Regions from separate parts of the Micromonospora sp. NPDC050187 genome, predicted to be linked through region 2. Evidence: predicted binding sites of a transcription regulator. Region 2 holds the regulator's gene; each other region holds the start of a gene.
The links. Region 2 encodes HrcA, which represses chaperone genes, less so after heat shock. Its sites were predicted from a motif close to GGTTNGCACNCTCNNNNNGAGNGTGCNAACC; they were not measured.
Positions count from the first base shown of each region.

Region 1: the regulator HrcA is predicted to act here: its motif matches at 2,518-2,548, upstream of groES (co-chaperone GroES).
Region 3: the regulator HrcA is predicted to act here: its motif matches at 3,234-3,264, upstream of groL (chaperonin GroEL).

Region 1 covers NZ_JBITJH010000008.1:183,072-188,604, reverse strand. The annotation lists gene ACIBJE_RS15450 (hypothetical protein) at 1-236, shown strand, start outside; gene groL (chaperonin GroEL) at 351-2,000, opposite strand; gene groES (co-chaperone GroES) at 2,071-2,385, opposite strand; gene ACIBJE_RS15435 (chitinase) at 2,778-4,340, shown strand; gene ACIBJE_RS15430 (methyltransferase domain-containing protein) at 4,497-5,533, shown strand, end outside.
Region 2 covers NZ_JBITJH010000025.1:59,139-64,671, forward strand. The annotation lists gene ACIBJE_RS27665 (DUF4870 domain-containing protein) at 1-912, opposite strand, end outside; gene hrcA (heat-inducible transcriptional repressor HrcA) at 1,181-2,203, shown strand; gene dnaJ (molecular chaperone DnaJ) at 2,277-3,416, shown strand; gene ACIBJE_RS27680 (16S rRNA (uracil(1498)-N(3))-methyltransferase) at 3,417-4,151, shown strand; gene ppk2 (polyphosphate kinase 2) at 4,212-5,123, opposite strand; gene ACIBJE_RS27690 (SDR family NAD(P)-dependent oxidoreductase) at 5,195-5,533, opposite strand, start outside.
Region 3 covers NZ_JBITJH010000022.1:59,472-65,004, reverse strand. The annotation lists gene paaN (phenylacetic acid degradation protein PaaN) at 1-1,560, shown strand, start outside; gene ACIBJE_RS26440 (GNAT family N-acetyltransferase) at 1,740-2,270, opposite strand; gene ACIBJE_RS26435 (cold-shock protein) at 2,495-2,698, shown strand; gene groL (chaperonin GroEL) at 3,455-5,077, shown strand; gene ACIBJE_RS26425 (hypothetical protein) at 5,167-5,388, opposite strand; gene ACIBJE_RS26420 (GNAT family N-acetyltransferase) at 5,455-5,533, opposite strand, start outside.

The sequences.
Region 1 (5,533 bases), on a different contig from region 2:
ACCCCGAGTGCGGACGCTGGTTCTTCCTCCGCCTGGCGACCACGCCGGAGGGGTACGCCGTCGAGCGACGTCACGACTCCTGGCCGGACTGGTACCCGTCCTCCCGCTACAACAGCCTGCACCTCGGCGACCTCCGGACGGAACTGGACCGCCGCGCGCCGGGGTACCACCCCTCCTGGGCATCCCTGCTCGACCCCGGGACCGCCTGGCGGGACGTGCCCGGCGACGCCGGCTGAGCCCCGTGGTACGACGCAGGGCACGCCGTCACGGGGACGGCGTGCCCTGCGGTCCGAGGTGCCGGCGGATGCCCCGGGGGAGCGGCGCACCCGCCGTACCGTGTCGCGGACGGCTCAGAAGCCGGGGCCGTGCTGGTGGCCGTGGCCGTGGCCGTGGGAGTGCCCGTGGCCACCGGCGGCCGGCTCGGCCTTCTCCGGCTTCTCCACCACCAGGCTCTCGGTGGTGAGCAGCAGGCCGGCGATGGACGCGGCGTTGGTGACCGCGTTGCGGGTCACCTTCACCGGGTCGATGATGCCGTTGCCGACCAGGTCGACGTACTGCCCGGTGGCGGCGTCGAGGCCGTGGCCCCACTCCTGGCCGATGACCTTCTGCACGACGACGTAGCCGTCGTGGCCGGCGTTCTGGGCGATCCAGCGCAGCGGCTCGACCAGCGCCTTGCGCACGATCGAGACGCCGACCTTCTCCTCGCCGGTGAAGCCGAGGTCGTCGTCGAGCGTCGGGAGGATCTGCGCGAGGGCGGCACCGCCGCCGGGCACCGTGCCCTCCTCGACCGCGGCCTTGGTCGCCGCGATGGCGTCCTCGATGCGGTGCTTGCGCTCCTTCATCTCGACCTCGGTCGCCGCGCCCACCTTGATGACGGCGACGCCACCGGAGAGCTTCGCCAGCCGCTCGGCCAGCTTCTCCCGGTCCCACTCGGAGTCCGACGCCTCGATCTCCTTGCGGATCTGCGCGACCCGGTCGGCGACCTCGGTGTCCTGACCGCCACCGTCGACGATGGTGGTGTTCTCCTTGTCGACGACCACGCGGCGGGCGGTGCCGAGCGCCTCCAGCCCGATCTGGTCGAGCTTGTAACCCAGCTCCGGCGCGACCAGCTCGGCGCCGGTCTGGATCGCCATGTCCTGGAGCATCGCCTTGCGACGGTCACCGAAGCCCGGGGCCTTGACCGCGCAGACCTTGATGGTCTTGCGCAGCGCGTTGACCACCAGCGTGGAGAGCGCCTGGCCCTCGACGTCCTCGGCGACGATCAGCAGCGGCTTGCTGTCGGCGAGGACCTTCTCCAGCAGCGGCAGCAGCTCCTCGATCGCCGAGATCTTCTGCGTGGTGATCAGGATGTACGGGTTCTCCAGGACCGCTTCCTGCGACTCCAGGTCGGTCACGAAGTTCGGCGAGATGAAGCCCTTGTCGAACTGGAGGCCCTCGGTCACCTCCAGCTCGGTGTGCAGGGCGGAGCCCTCCTCGACGGTGATGACACCGTCCCGGCCGACCTTCTCCATCGCCTCGGCGATCAGCTCGCCGATGGTGGCGTCCTGCGCCGAGATCGTCGCCACGTGGGCGATCGACGTCTTGTCGGCCACCTCGACGGCCCGGTCGAGCAGGGCCTCGGAGACCTTGGCCGCCGCCGCGTCGATGCCGCGCTTGAGGCCGGCCGGGTTGGTCCCGGCGGTCACGTTGCGCAGGCCCTCGCGGACCATGGCCTGGGCGAGCACGGTGGCGGTGGTGGTCCCGTCGCCGGCGACGTCGTTGGTCTTGGTCGCCACCTCCTTGACCAGCTGCGCGCCGAGGTTCTCGTACGGGTTGGTGAGCTCGATCTCCTTGGCGATGGTGACCCCATCGTTGGTGATCGTCGGCGCACCGAATTTCTTGTCCAGGACGACGTTGCGCCCGCGCGGGCCGAGAGTGACCTTGACCGCGTCCGCGAGGGCGTTGACACCGTGCTCGAGCAGGTGCCGGGCGTCATCCGAGAAGCTCAGGATCTTCGCCATCAATATCCCTTCGAAGCGTTGCTGCCCCGGCCCGGCGAGCCGGACCGGGGCAGCGACACTGATCGGTTGGTTACTTCTCGATGACCGCGAGGACGTCGCGGGCGGAGAGCACCAGGTACTCCTCGCCGGCGTACTTGACCTCGGTGCCGCCGTACTTCGAGTAGATGACGGTGTCGCCGACCTGCACGTCAACCGGGATCCGGTTGCCCTTGTCGTCGACGCGGCCCGGGCCGACAGCGAGGACGGTGCCCTCCTGCGGCTTCTCCTTGGCGGTGTCGGGGATCACGATGCCCGACGCCGTGGTGGTCTCAGCCTCGTTCGCCTGGACCAGGATCCGGTCCTCGAGCGGCTTGATCGCAACCTTGGTCGCGGTAGTCACGGGCATACCCTCCTGGGGTACTTGGTTTCGTTACCGGTCGGCGGGGCCGACCAGCGTCAATCTGCCACATGCCACCGGGCGGGGCCGTCGTCGCGGGTGCCGGTCCGCCTGGCGTTCAACCCCCGGGCGAGGCCCGGAAGCTGGCACCCTCGATGGGAGAGTGCTAATCGCAGATTAGGCCGCCGCTAGCACTCCGTCAAGGAGAGTGCCAACGACGGCGGGGCGCGTCGCCCCGACCGGAACCCTTCGCCACCCCGGCGGGCGACCACCCACGCCGCCACCACTCCCGGTCCACCGCCGGGACCGAGCCGATCACCGGCACACCTGGACAATTACAGTTAACAATCCTAATAATTAGGCATCCGTCGATCCGACGGCTCTCCTACCGGGAGGTCCGGATGCGTCGCCCTGTCCCGAGACCGCTGCTGGCCGCCGTCGCGGCCCTCGCCGCCATCACCGCCACCACCCTCGTCGTCGCCGCACCGGCCCAGGCCGCCGGTCCGACCGCCACCTTCGTCAAGACCGCCGACTGGGGCACCGGATGGGAGGGGCGCTACACCGTCACCAACGGCGGCCCGACCAGCATCACCAGCTGGCAGGTCGCCTTCACCCTGCCGACCGGCACCACCCTCGGCTCCTACTGGGACGCCACGCTGACCAGCGCCGGCGGGCGGCACACCTTCACCAACCGTTCGTGGAACGGCACCGTCGCACCCGGCGCCTCGGTGTCGTTCGGCTTCCTGGCCACCGGCTCCGGCTCCCCCACCAACTGCACGATCAACGGCGCGCCCTGCACCGGCGGCCCGCCGACCACCCCGCCGCCCACGACCCCGCCCCCCACCACCCCACCGCCCACGACCCCGCCCCCCACCACCCCACCGCCCACGACCCCGCCGCCGACCACTCCGCCGCCGACCACCCCGCCGCCCGGCGGGCTGCCCCGGCACGCGCTGATCGGCTACCTGCACGCCAGCTTCGCCAACGGCTCGGGCTACCTGCGGATGGCCGACGTGCCGGCGGACTGGGACATCATCAACCTGGCCTTCGGTGAGCCGACCACGGTCACTTCGGGCGACATCCGTTTCCAGCTCTGCCCGGCGACCGAGTGCCCGGGAGTGGAGACGGAGGCCCAGTTCGTCTCGGCGATCCGTGCCAAGCAGGCGCAGGGCAAGAAGGTGCTGCTCTCCATCGGCGGACAGAACGGTCAGGTCCAGCTCACCACCACCGCCGCCCGGGACACCTTCGTCCGGTCGGTGTCGGCCATCATCGACCGGTACGGCCTGAACGGCCTCGACATCGACTTCGAGGGTCACTCGCTCTACCTGGACGCCGGGGACACTGACTTCCGCAACCCGACCACGCCGGTGATCGTCAACCTGATCTCGGCGATCCGCACCCTCAAGCAGCGGTACGGGGCCAACTTCGTGCTCACCATGGCGCCGGAGACGTTCTTCGTCCAGCTCGGCTACCAGTACTACGGGCAGGGCCCGTGGGGCGGGCAGGACCCGCGCTCCGGGTCGTACCTGCCGGTGATCCACGCACTGCGCAACGACCTCACCGTACTGCACGTCCAGGACTACAACTCGGGACCGATCATGGGACTGGACAACCAGTACCACACGATGGGCAGCGCGGACTTCCACATCGCGATGACGGACATGCTGCTGGCCGGCTTCCCGGTCGCCGGCAACCCCGACCGGATCTTCCCGGCGCTGCGTGAGGACCAGGTGGCCTTCGGGGCACCCTCCTCCCCCAGCGCCGGCAACGGCTACCTCGCCCCGGCCGGGGTACAGGCCGCAGTGAATTGCCTGGTGAAGGGGCAGAGCTGCGGGTCGTACGCGCCGCGCAGCGGGACCAACCCGGCCTTCCGGGGGCTGATGACCTGGTCGATCAACTGGGACCGGTTCTACGCGTGGGAGTTCCGCCTGCACCACGGCCCGTTCCTCAGGGCGCTGCCCTGACCGGGCGGGGTCCGGGTGCCTGCAGGGGTCCCCTGTTCGACAAGAAGCGGTAACAAGGGACCCCTGCTACCTTCCGAACCCGGCCCCGCCACACGTCCAGGACCGGCGGGCGAGGTGGTCGACGGGCGGCGGCGCCGGCCGTCCAGAATGGGTCGGGTGGATCTCGACCAGTTCGCCGCCCTGCGTACCCCCGAGGGGTCGGCCGCGCTCGACGCGGCGACGCGGGTGGCCGGCGGTGACCCGCTGACCGCGGCGGCCGCGCTCCGCTCGGCCGGCGTGCCGGCCGGCCTGGCCGCCGCCGCGCTCACCCAGGCCGAGCTGCGGCGACGCGCGACCGGCAAGTTCGGCCCGGAGGCGGCCGGGATGTTCCTCACCCGCGCCGGCCTGGAGCAGGCGACCCGGCGCGTGGTGGCCGACCGGCGCGCCGCGCGGTTGCGGGACGCCGGGGTACGCACCCTCGCCGACCTGGGCTGCGGTCTCGGGGCGGACGCGCTCGCCGCCGCCCGCGCCGGCATCCGGGTGTACGGGGTGGAGGCCGATCCACTGACCGCCGCGATGGCTACCGCGAACGCCGGGGCGGCCGGGCTGGCCGACTCGTTCACCGTGGCGTGCGGCGACGCGACCGCGTTCGACGTGTCCCGGATGGACGGGGTCTTCTGCGATCCGGCACGCCGCAGCACCGGCACCGGCCGGCGGATCTTCGATCCGAGGTCGTACTCACCCCCGTGGGACTTCGTGACCGCCCTCGCCGCGCGGGTGCCGCACACGGTGGTGAAGGTGGCCCCGGGGCTGGACCACGCGCTGATCCCGGCCGGCGCGGAGGCCGAGTGGGTCAGCGTCGACGGCGATCTGGTGGAGGCGGCGCTCTGGTGCGGCCGGCTGGCCGATCTCCCGCGCCGGGCGACCGTGCTGCGCGACGGGCGGGTGCACCAGCTCACCGGCTCGGGCACCGAGGAGGCTCCGGTCGGCCCGGTCCGGCGCTACCTGTACGACCCGGATCCGGCGGTGGTCCGCGCGCACCTGGTCGCCGAACTCGCCGCCACGCTGGACGCGACGATCGCCGACCCGAGCATCGCCTACCTGTACGCGGACACCCCCGCCGTGACCCCCTTCGCGCGCTGTCTGGAGGTCACCGACGTGCTGCCGTTCTCGCTGAAGCGGCTCCGTGCCCTGCTGCGCGACCGCCGGGTGGG
Region 2 (5,533 bases):
CGCGATCGCCCAGGTGATCTGGAAGTTGAGCGCGGCGACGGCGTGTGTGCGTACCGCCGGGGACTGCGGGCCCCGGATCAGCAGCACGATCAGCGGCCCGACCCAGCCGAACAGGGTCGCACCGATCACGATGCCGAGCGGCCCGCCGACGTGGGCCAGGATCGCCCAGGTCCGGTCGTCGCCACCGATCGGACCGGGTGCCGGCTGTGGTCCACCCCCGCCCGGCGGCGGGTAGCCACCCGGCCCCCCGGGCGGCGGATGGCCCGCCGGTGACCCCGGCGGCAAGTAACTGCCCTGGTCACCCGGCGGCGGGTAGCCACCCGGGTCACTTGGCAGTGCGTAGCCACCCTGGTCGCCCGGTGGCGGATAACTGCCCTGGTCGCCCGGGGGTGGGTAGCCGGCCTGATGGTCCGGTGGCGGGTAGCCGGTCGCGGCGAAGTGCCCGCCCGACGTCGGGTGGTCGGCCGTCGGGGCGTCGCCGGGCGGACCGTAACCCGCCGTCGACGGCTCCGGGGCGAAGGAGGCGTGGCGCTCCGTCGGCGGCTCGTCGCCCGGCGACCCGTAGCGCTGCGTCGGCGGCTCGTACGACGACGTCGACCAGCTCTCCGTGGGCGGCTCGTACGAATTCGCCGCAAGGTTCTCGGTCGGGGGTTCGTACGACGGCGCGGGGATGTGCTCGGTGGGCGGCTCGGCGTGCTGCTCGGTGGGTGGCTCATGGGGCGACGCGGACCAACCGCCGGGCGGGGTGGACTCGCCGGGTGGGGGATACCCGGACGCCCCGGCCGCGCCGGACAGTGGGGTGGTGGGCTCGTCGGGCATCGACGGGGACCCGGACGGGGCGAGCGGCATGGTCGGCTCCGGCGGGTACCGGCCGGCGTCGCCCACGCCGGGCGGGCGCGGCGGTTCAGTCATACCGGTCACGGTAGGGGCACCGGGCAAGGCACGACCAGCGGGACACCGTCCTGATCACCCGGGAGGACGGCCTACGTGCCGGACGGGGTCCGGGGTACGGGGTCGACACCGATCATCGCGTCCCGGGGGTGCCCCGACGTAGACTGGCACTCGTTACAGTCGAGTGCCAGGAGCATGGTCCGTCGCGCTCGGCGACCGTCGCCGGTCGTCGCCGGGACGGGCACGCAACGCGTGGGCCGGGCGCCGACCGGCGTAGGAGGTGGGGAGAGTGGGGCTCGACGACCGCAAGCTCGCCGTGCTGCGCGCGATCGTCGAGGACTACGTCGCGACGCAGGAGCCGGTCGGCAGCAAGGCGCTGGTCGAGCGGCACCAGCTCGGCGTCTCCCCGGCCACCGTCCGCAACGACATGGCCGTGCTGGAGGAGGAGGGCTACATCCGTCAGCCGCACACCAGCGCCGGACGGGTGCCCACCGACCGTGGCTACCGCCTCTTCGTCGACCGGCTCAGCCGGGTCAAGCCGCTCAGCCCGGCCGAGCGTCGGGCGATCGAGCGGTTCCTGGTCGGCGCGGTCGACCTCGACGACGTCGTCCACCGCACCGTCCGGCTCCTCGCCCAGCTCACCCGCCAGGTGGCCGTGGTGCAGTATCCGAGCCTGGCACGTTCCTCGGTGCGGCACCTGGAGCTGGTGCCGATCTCCACCACCCGGCTGATGCTGGTGATGATCGCCGACACCGGCCGGGTCGAGCAGCGGCTGGTGGAGCTGCCCGCGCCGGTTCCCGCCGACGACGTCACCGACCTGCGTCGCCTGGTCAACGAGAAGCTCTGCGGCACCCGGCTGTCGGACACCCCGCCGCTGGTGCAGGCGTTGGTGGAGGAGGTCAGGGCCGGGCTGCGTCCGGCGATGACCACGCTCGCCACCGTCCTGCTGGAGACCCTGGTCGAACGGCACGAGGAGCGGATCGCGCTGGCCGGCACAGCCAACCTGACCCGGGGTGGTTTGCTCGACTTCCATGGCTCGTTGCGCCCGATCCTCGAGGCGCTCGAGGAGGAGGTCGTGCTGCTCAAGCTGATCGGCGAGGTCGAGCCGAGCACGACCCGGATCCGGATCGGCGACGAGAACGAGATCGACAACCTGCGGGGTACGTCGGTGGTCAGCACGGGATACGGTCCGGGTGCCACCATCGTGGGTGGGCTGGGCGTGCTCGGCCCGACGCGGATGGACTACCCCGGCACCATCGCCACGGTACGTGCCGTGGCACGCTACGTGGGCGAGCTGCTGGCCCAGAACTGACCAGTCAGGGCCGACGGCCGACTCGGGCCGACGACCGGCGCAACGCGAGACGAACATGAGGACACGGAACGCAGTGGCCAGGGACTACTACGGCATCCTCGGCGTCAGCCGGGAAGCCTCCGACGACGAGATCAAGCGTGCCTACCGCAAGCTGGCGCGGCAGTTCCACCCGGACGTCAATCCGGACCCGGAGGCCCAGGAGAAGTTCAAGGACATCAACGCCGCGTACGAGGTCCTCTCGGACGACCGGAAGCGGCAGATCGTCGACCTGGGTGGCGACCCGCTCGCCCCGGGCGGGGGCGGGGCCGGTCCGGGCGGGCCGGGCGGTGCCGGACCGTTCGTCGGTTTCCAGGACATCATGGACGCGTTCTTCGGCGGGGCCACCGGCTCGCGGGGGCCGCGTCCGCGCACCCGTCCGGGCGCCGACGCGATCCTGCGGCTGGAGCTGGACCTGAACGAGACGGCGTTCGGCGTCGAGGCGCCGATCACCGTCGACACCGCCGTGCTCTGCACCACCTGCTCCGGCGCGGGCACGGCTGCCGGCACCCACCTGGCCACCTGCGAGGCGTGTGGTGGCCGGGGCGAGGTGCAGTCGGTGCAGCGCACCTTCCTCGGCCAGGTCGTCTCGGCCCGGCCCTGCACGGTCTGCCAGGGGCACGGCACCACGATCCCGCACCCCTGCCCGACCTGCGCCGGCGACGGCCGGGTCCGCACCCGCCGTTCGCTGACCGTCAAGATCCCCGCCGGGGTGGAGGACGGCATGCGGATCCGTCTCGCCCAGCAGGGTGAGGTCGGTCCGGGGGGCGGCACCGCCGGCGACCTCTACGTCGAGATCCACGAACGGCCGCACGACGTCTACTCCCGCAAGGGCGACGACCTGCACTGCCGGGTGACGGTGCCGATGACCGCAGCGGCGCTCGGCACCCGGCTGACCATCAAGACCCTGGACAGCGAGGAGATCGTCGACGTCAAGGCGGGCACCCAGCCGGGCAGCACGATGCGGTTGCGCGCCCGGGGCGTACCGCACCTGCGCGGCACCGGCCGGGGCGACCTCTACGTCCACCTCGACGTGCGGACCCCGACCAAGCTCGACGCCGACCAGGAGCGGATGCTGCGCGATTTCGCCAAGACCCGGGGCGAGGAGGTCGCCGAGCTGAGCAAGCAGGGCGGCTTCTTCTCCCGGATGCGGGACGCGTTCAACGGGCACGGCTGAGTGTCGGCGCCGCTGTTCCTGGTCGAGTCGCTGCCCGTCGCCGACACGCTGACCCTGGACGGCCCGGAGGGCCACCACGCGGCCACCGTGCAACGGCTCCGGGTCGGCGAGGAACTGCTGCTCGCCGACGGTCGGGGCGGCACGGCCGCCGCCGTGGTCACCACCGTCGGCCGGGGCACCCTCGACCTGACCGTCACCTCGCGGGGGTACGTCGACGCGGCGGTGCCCCGGATCGTGGTGGTGCAGGGCATCGCCAAGGGCGACCGGGGCGAGCTGGCCGTCCAGGCGATGACCGAGGTGGGCGTGGACGAGATCGTCCCCTGGGCGGCGTCCCGCTCGGTGACGCAGTGGCGTGGCGAGCGGGGCGTACGGGCCCGGGAGAAGTGGGCCGCGACCGCCCGGGAGGCGGCCAAGCAGGCCCGTCGAGCATGGCTGCCGGTGGTGGCCGGCGCACCGGACGAGTCGACGGCGACGGTGGCCGCCCGGATCTCCGGTGCCGCCGCCGGGTTCGTGCTGCACGAGGAGGCCCAGGACCGGCTGACCACCGTCGAGCTGCCTCCGGCCGGCGAGGTCGTGCTGGTGGTGGGGCCGGAGGGTGGGATCGCCCCGGCCGAGCTGGACGCCTTCCGCGCCGCCGGTGGCCGTCCGGTGCGGCTCGGGCCGGCGGTGCTGCGTACCTCGACCGCCGGCATGGCCGCGCTCAGCGTGCTCGCCACCCGCCTCGCCCGCTGGTAACCCACCCCACCCCGCCCGTCCCACCCCCACCTCGCTCGCTAGCCATCGGGGCGATGGGGGTCAGAGGCGGGGGAAGATCTGGACGGGCTGGTCGTCGGGACTGAGGTCCAGGCCGGCGGGGCCGACGATGAGGGGGTCGGGTACGCCGACCACCTCGTGGTCCTTGTCGGTGTAGTCGAAGCGGTTGAGCACGTGGCGCAGCGCCTCCAGCCGGGCCCGCTTCTTGTCGTTGCTCTTGACCACCGTCCACGGCGCGTCGGCCGTGTCGGTGTAGAAGAACATCGCCTCCTTGGCCTCGGTGTACTCGTCCCACTTGTCGAGCGCGGCGATGTCCATCGGGGACAGCTTCCACTGACGTACCGGGTCGACCTGACGGATGGCGAACCGGGTGCGCTGCTCGTTCTGGGAGACGGAGAACCAGAGCTTGACCAGTCGGATGCCGGAGCGGACCAGCATCCGCTCCAGCTCGGGGGCCTGACGGAGGAACTCCAGGTACTCCTTGCGGGTGCAGAAGCCCATCACCCGCTCGACCCCGGCCCGGTTGTACCAGGACCGGTCGAAGAGCACGATCTCACCGGCCGCCGGCAGGTGCGCCAGCCAGCGCTGGAAGTACCACTGGCTGGACTCCCGCTCGTTCGGCTTGACCAGAGCCACCACCTTGGCCCCGCGCGGGTTGAGGTGCTCCATGAAGCGCTTGATCGTGCCGCCCTTGCCGGCCGCGTCCCGCCCCTCGAAGAGGATCACCAACCGTTCGCCGCTCTCCTTGATCCAATCCTGAAGCTTGAGGAGTTCGATCTGGAGCAGGCGCTTGTGGTGGTCGTACTCCTCGCGCGGCAGGCGCTCGTCGTACGGGTAGTCCTCGCGCCAGGTGTCCACCGGACTGCCGTCCGCGCGGAGCAGCACCGGGTCGTCGTCGTGGTCGTCGACCACCTGGTAGTCGGCGGAGAGGTCCAGCAGCGCGGCGTCGGCCATGCCGGTGACCCTTACCCCGGAACCGGGCCGTCAGCCGCCCCGGTGGCTGGGAATTCGCTGGGAGACCCGCGTCAGGAACGTAGGTACGACGCGCCGTTGAGGTCGACGATGGTGCCCGACGCCCACTCCGCCTCCGGGGAGGCGAGCCAGTGCACCGCAGCGGCGATCTCCTCCGGCCGGGCCACCCGGTCGAACGGGCTCTGCGCCCGTACGGCCGCCCCCCGGGGTGACTTCAGGTGCTCGTTGGTCATGTCGGTCTCCACGAAACCGGGTGCCACCGTCGCCACCGCGATGCCGTACGGGGCCAACGCCACCGCGAGGGACTGTCCCATCGCGTTCATCCCCGCCTTGCTCGCCCCGTACGCCGGGTTGCCCGGCTCGCCGCGGAACGCCCCCCGGGACGAGACGTT
Region 3 (5,533 bases), on a different contig from region 2:
GTGTACGGCGAGACCGCCGCGGCGCAGGGGCGGGCTGCCTTCGAGGCGTACCTGGACGGCGACTTCCCCCTCGACCAGCCGGGCACCGGCGACCGGATCGCCACCGAGGCGAGTCCGTTCGGGGTGACGCTGGGCGTGCGCTACCCGCACGCCCGGGTCGACGAGCTGGTCGCCGCCGCCTCCGCCGCCCTGCCCGCCTGGCGGGACGCCGGCCCGCAGGCCCGTGCGGGGGTCTGCCTGGAGATCCTGTCCCGCCTGCACAAGCGCATCTTCGAGCTGGCCAACGCGGTGCAGTACACCAGCGGGCAGGCCTTCGTGATGGCGTTCCAGGCCGGCGGGGCGCACGCATTCGACCGGGCGTTGGAGGCGATCGCGTACGCGTACGCGGAGATGACCCGGCACCCGGCGACGGCCCGGTGGGAGAAGCCGGCCGGCAAGGGCGACCCGCTGCGGATGACCAAGACCTTCCACGTGGTGCCCCGGGGACTGGCGCTGGTGATCGGCTGCAACACCTTCCCGACCTGGAACTCGTACCCCGGTCTCTTCGCCTCGCTGGTCACCGGCAACCCGGTGCTGGTGAAGCCGCACCCGCGCGCGGTGCTGCCCCTGGCGATCACCGTGCAGGTGGCCCGGGAGGTGCTCGCCGAGGCCGGCTTCGACCCGAACCTGGTGCTGCTCGCGGCCGAGGCCCCGGGCGAGAAGCTCGCCTCCGACCTGGCCCTGCACCCGGCTGTGAAGATCGTCGACTTCACCGGCTCCACCGAGTACGGCGACTGGCTGGAGCAGCACGCCCGCCAGGCCTCGGTCTACACCGAGAAGGCCGGACTGAACACGGTGGTGATCGACTCCACCGACGACTTCGCCGGCATGTGCCGCAACCTCGGGTTCACGCTGGTGCTCTACAGCGGCCAGATGTGCACCACCTCGCAGAACATCCTCGTCCCGGCCGACGGCATCACCACCGACCAGGGGCACAAGAGCTTCGACGAGGTGGCCGCCGGGATCGCCGCGGCGGTGGGCAAGCTCACCGCGGACCCGGCCCGTGCCGTCGAGCTGACCGGTGCGATCGTCAACGACGGGGTGCTGGAGCGGCTGGACGAGGCGGCCAAGCTCGGTGACGTCGTGCTGGAGTCGCGTCCGCTGGAGCACCCGGCGCACCCGGACGCGGTCGTGCGTACGCCGACCATCGTCAAGCTCGACGCGGACGCCACGGCGACGTACGGCCGGGAGTGGTTCGGCCCGATCTCGTTCGTCATCGCCACCGGCTCGACCGCACAGAGCCTGGAGATCCTCCGCACCATGGTGGGGAAGAAGGGCGCGCTGACCGCCGCCGTCTACTCCACCGACGAGGCGGTGCTCGACGCGGCCGAGGCGGCGGCGATCGAGGTCGGGGTGCACCTGTCGTGCAACCTGACCGGTGGGGTCTTCGTCAACCAGTCGGCGGCGTACTCCGACTTCCACGCCAGCGGTGCCAACCCGGCCGCCAACGCCGCCCTGACCGACGGCGCGTACGTGGCGAACCGGTTCCGCGTGGTGCAGAGCCGCCGCCACACCGCCTGACCGGGCTTGGTCGGCCGGCTTGGTCGGTAGCCCGCCGGTTCGGTCGGTAGCCCGCTGGATTGGTTGGTAGCCCGCTGGATTGGTTGGTAGCAGGGGGCCCTTCTTACCGTTTTTTGCGTAGGAAGGGTCCCCTGCAACCACTCGGGCGGCGCGTGGAGGAGCGAGGTTCTGCTGCCCGCTCAGGCGGGGCGGCGCATCTGGAGTTCCCGCATCGACGGGATCGTGGGGTGCGGCACGCGTACGCCGGTGTCGGTGAAGCCCAGCCGCAGGTACGACCGGTAGGCGCGGTCGTTGCCGACCACCACCTCCAGCATCAGCTCCGGTCGCCCGCACGCCCGCGACCAGCGACCGACTTCGTCGATCAGGTCGGCGAGCAGCCCCGTGCCGCGCCAGGCGGGGGTGACGTAGACCCCGAAGACCACGGTCAGGCCCGCCTCGTGCGGCGAGGCGACACCCCCGGCGTGCCCGACCAGGCGGCCACCGGGGTCGGCGACGAATTGCGCCGTGTGCGAGCCGGTCGAGGTGTACGCGATCCGGGCGGCGTACTCGGCGTGCGGGCGGGCGGCGGCGTCCGCGAGGGTCTCCAGGAAGGCCAGCGGAGCGTCCGCGAGCATCTCCAACCGCAGGGCTCGCATGCGGGCGGCGTCGGTCGGGCGGACCCGGCGGACGGTGGGTACGCCTGCCGTCGGCCCGGCCGGATTCCGCGTCATGTCCGAATGCCTACCGCAATGATGGCCGCCGATGCGATCCCGGGTCGAGAGCCGCCCGATATGCCCAGGTTTGTGATCGTGCGCTGCGGTCACGCTTCGTGTAGCGTGCGATTTCGGTCACCGAACATCGGCCGCTCCGGGCCGGTGAGGAAAGCGGTGGTCCCGATGCCGATCGGACCGGCGTCGGGGGTTGCGTGTCGCCCAGCGAAGTGAGGAAGTGCACCGTGGCGCAAGGCACCGTCAAGTGGTTCAACGCCGAAAAGGGCTACGGCTTCATCGCCGTCGACGGAGGGCAGGACGTCTTCGTCCACTTCTCCGCGATCGAGATGGACGGCTACAAGGCGCTGGACGACGGGCAGCGGGTCGAGTTCGAGATCGCTCAGGGGCAGAAGGGGCCGCAGGCCGAGCGGGTGCGCGTCATCGCCTGAGTTGACCACGTGGGGCGACGCTGAGGTGTCGCCACCCACGGCGGGGCAACGCCACGGGCGCTCCGGTGGACAACCGCGGCGAGGTCCACGGCCGATCCGTCCCCTCCGTTCCCCCGTTCCCTCCTTTCCCTCAGGGCCTGCCCCGGATCCGATCCCTGTCGGAGCCGGGCGCGCCCCCGTCCGCCGGTCCGTTCCGGCGGCTCACCCGAGCCGCCGGCCCGACGCGAGTTACGGCATGTCGGGGTGTCCCTCCGTACGGGCGCCCCGATATGCCGCATACGGCGTCGCATCCCCCGTCGTGGGGGTCGCTCGCTCCCGTGCCGTCCGCCTCGTGGGGCGTCCCGCTGATCCGGCACTTCCTCCCTCTCCACGTCGAGCATGAAGTGGACGTGTCCAGAGAGGTCGAGTTTCCCGTCAAGGCCATGATCTTCGCGTGGCCCGGTGCGGCGTGGCCCGGTGCCGCGTGGGCCGGCCGGTGGGAGCGCCGGACGGAGGCATCGTGCTTGCACTCGGCAGGGGAGAGTGCTAAACAAGTCATTGGCACTCGCATGGCGTGAGTGCCAATGGTCGGGGCGGTAGGGCCACGGTCGCGCGGCATCGAGTCGTGTGGCACATGGCCGGTCGTCGCGGGCTATCCGGCCCGGCCGAGGAGACGTCGTCGTCGCCAGGTGGCGACGTCCCAAGGTGCGTACACCAGGCGGCCCATCCGGGACACACACTCGGGTGGCCCGTGAGTGTCCAGGAGGACAACGCCGTATGGCCAAGATGATCGCGTTCGACGAAGAGGCCCGTCGCGGCCTCGAGCGGGGCATGAACCAGCTCGCCGACGCTGTGAAGGTGACGCTCGGCCCCAAGGGCCGCAACGTCGTGCTCGAGAAGAAGTGGGGTGCCCCCACCATCACCAACGATGGTGTGAGCATCGCCAAGGAGATCGAGCTCGAGGACCCGTACGAGAAGATCGGCGCTGAGCTGGTCAAGGAGGTCGCCAAGAAGACCGACGACGTTGCCGGTGACGGCACGACGACGGCGACCGTCCTGGCCCAGGCCCTCGTCCGCGAGGGTCTGCGCAACGTGGCTGCCGGCGCCAACCCGATTGCCCTGAAGCGGGGTATCGAGGCCGCGGTCGCGAACGTCTCGGAGGAGCTGTCCAAGCTCGCCAAGGACGTGGAGACCAAGGAGCAGATCGCCTCCACCGCCTCCATCTCGGCCGGTGACACCAGCGTCGGCGAGATCATCGCCGAGGCGATGGACAAGGTCGGCAAGGAAGGCGTCATCACCGTCGAGGAGAGCAACACCTTCGGCTTGGAGCTTGAGCTCACCGAGGGCATGCGCTTCGACAAGGGCTACATCTCCGCCTACTTCATGACCGACCCGGAGCGTATGGAGGCCGTCTTCGACGACCCGTACATCCTGATCGTCAACAGCAAGATCTCGTCGGTGAAGGACCTGCTCCCGATCCTGGAGAAGGTCATGCAGGGCGGCAAGCCGCTGCTGATCATCGCCGAGGACATCGAGGGCGAGGCCCTGGCCACCCTCGTCGTCAACAAGGTCCGGGGCACCTTCAAGTCGGTCGCCGTCAAGGCGCCGGGCTTCGGTGACCGCCGCAAGGCCATGCTGGGCGACATCGCCATCCTCACCGGTGGCCAGGTCATCAGCGAGGAGATCGGCCTCAAGCTGGACGCCGCCGACGTCGAGATGCTGGGCCGCGCCCGCAAGGTCGTCGTGACCAAGGACGAGACCACCATCGTCGATGGTGCCGGTGACGCCGAGCAGATCCAGGGCCGGGTCAACCAGATCCGGGCCGAGATCGACAAGAGCGACTCCGACTACGACCGTGAGAAGCTGCAGGAGCGGCTGGCCAAGCTGGCCGGTGGCGTTGCGGTGATCAAGGTCGGCGCGGCCACCGAGGTCGAGCTGAAGGAGCGCAAGCACCGCATCGAGGACGCCGTTCGCAACGCGAAGGCCGCCGTCGAGGAGGGCATCGTCCCGGGTGGTGGTGTCGCGCTGGTGCAGGCCGGCAAGACCGCCTTCGACAAGCTGGACCTCGTCGGCGACGAGGCGACCGGTGCGCAGATCGTCAAGATCGCGCTGGACGCCCCGCTGCGGCAGATCGCCGTCAACGCCGGCCTGGAGGGTGGCGTCGTCGTCGAGCGGGTCCGCAACCTCGACGCGGGTCACGGCCTCAACGCCGCGACCGGTGAGTACGTCGACCTGCTGGCCGCGGGCATCATCGACCCGGCCAAGGTGACCCGGTCGGCGCTGCAGAACGCCGCGTCGATCGCGGCGCTCTTCCTCACCACCGAGGCTGTCGTCGCGGACAAGCCGGAGAAGACCCCGGCTGCCCCGGCTGGCCCGGGTGGCGGGGACATGGACTTCTGAGTCCGGTTCCGACACACGCCGAAGGGGCGGGCCGCGTCAGCGGTCCGCCCCTTCCGCTGTCTGCGGCCGGCCCGCCCGGTCCGGTCCGGTCATGTCGGCAGGGGGCGTCGTCGGCCCGGACGGTGGTCCGGCGGGTCGGTCCCGACGGGCGCGTCCACCATCTCCAACGGTTCACCGGCTGTCGGCTCGGTGCCGGCGGACATCTCCACCAGTTGTTCGGCGTCGCCGTAGTCCAGCCAGTCGATCGGCAGGTGGCCGGACAGGTCACCGACGGGTGCCCAGGCGGTGTCGTCGGCGGGTTCGTCGTCCATCCTCATGACTGCCTCCTCCTGCCGAAACGGTAGGAGATCCACGGCGGGGCCCGGGGTGGAACGGGACTATTCAGGTTCCTGCCCGGTTTGCGTACGATCGGGGCTGATGTCCTTCCGGTAGAGCAGGAAGACCCGCTCGATCCGG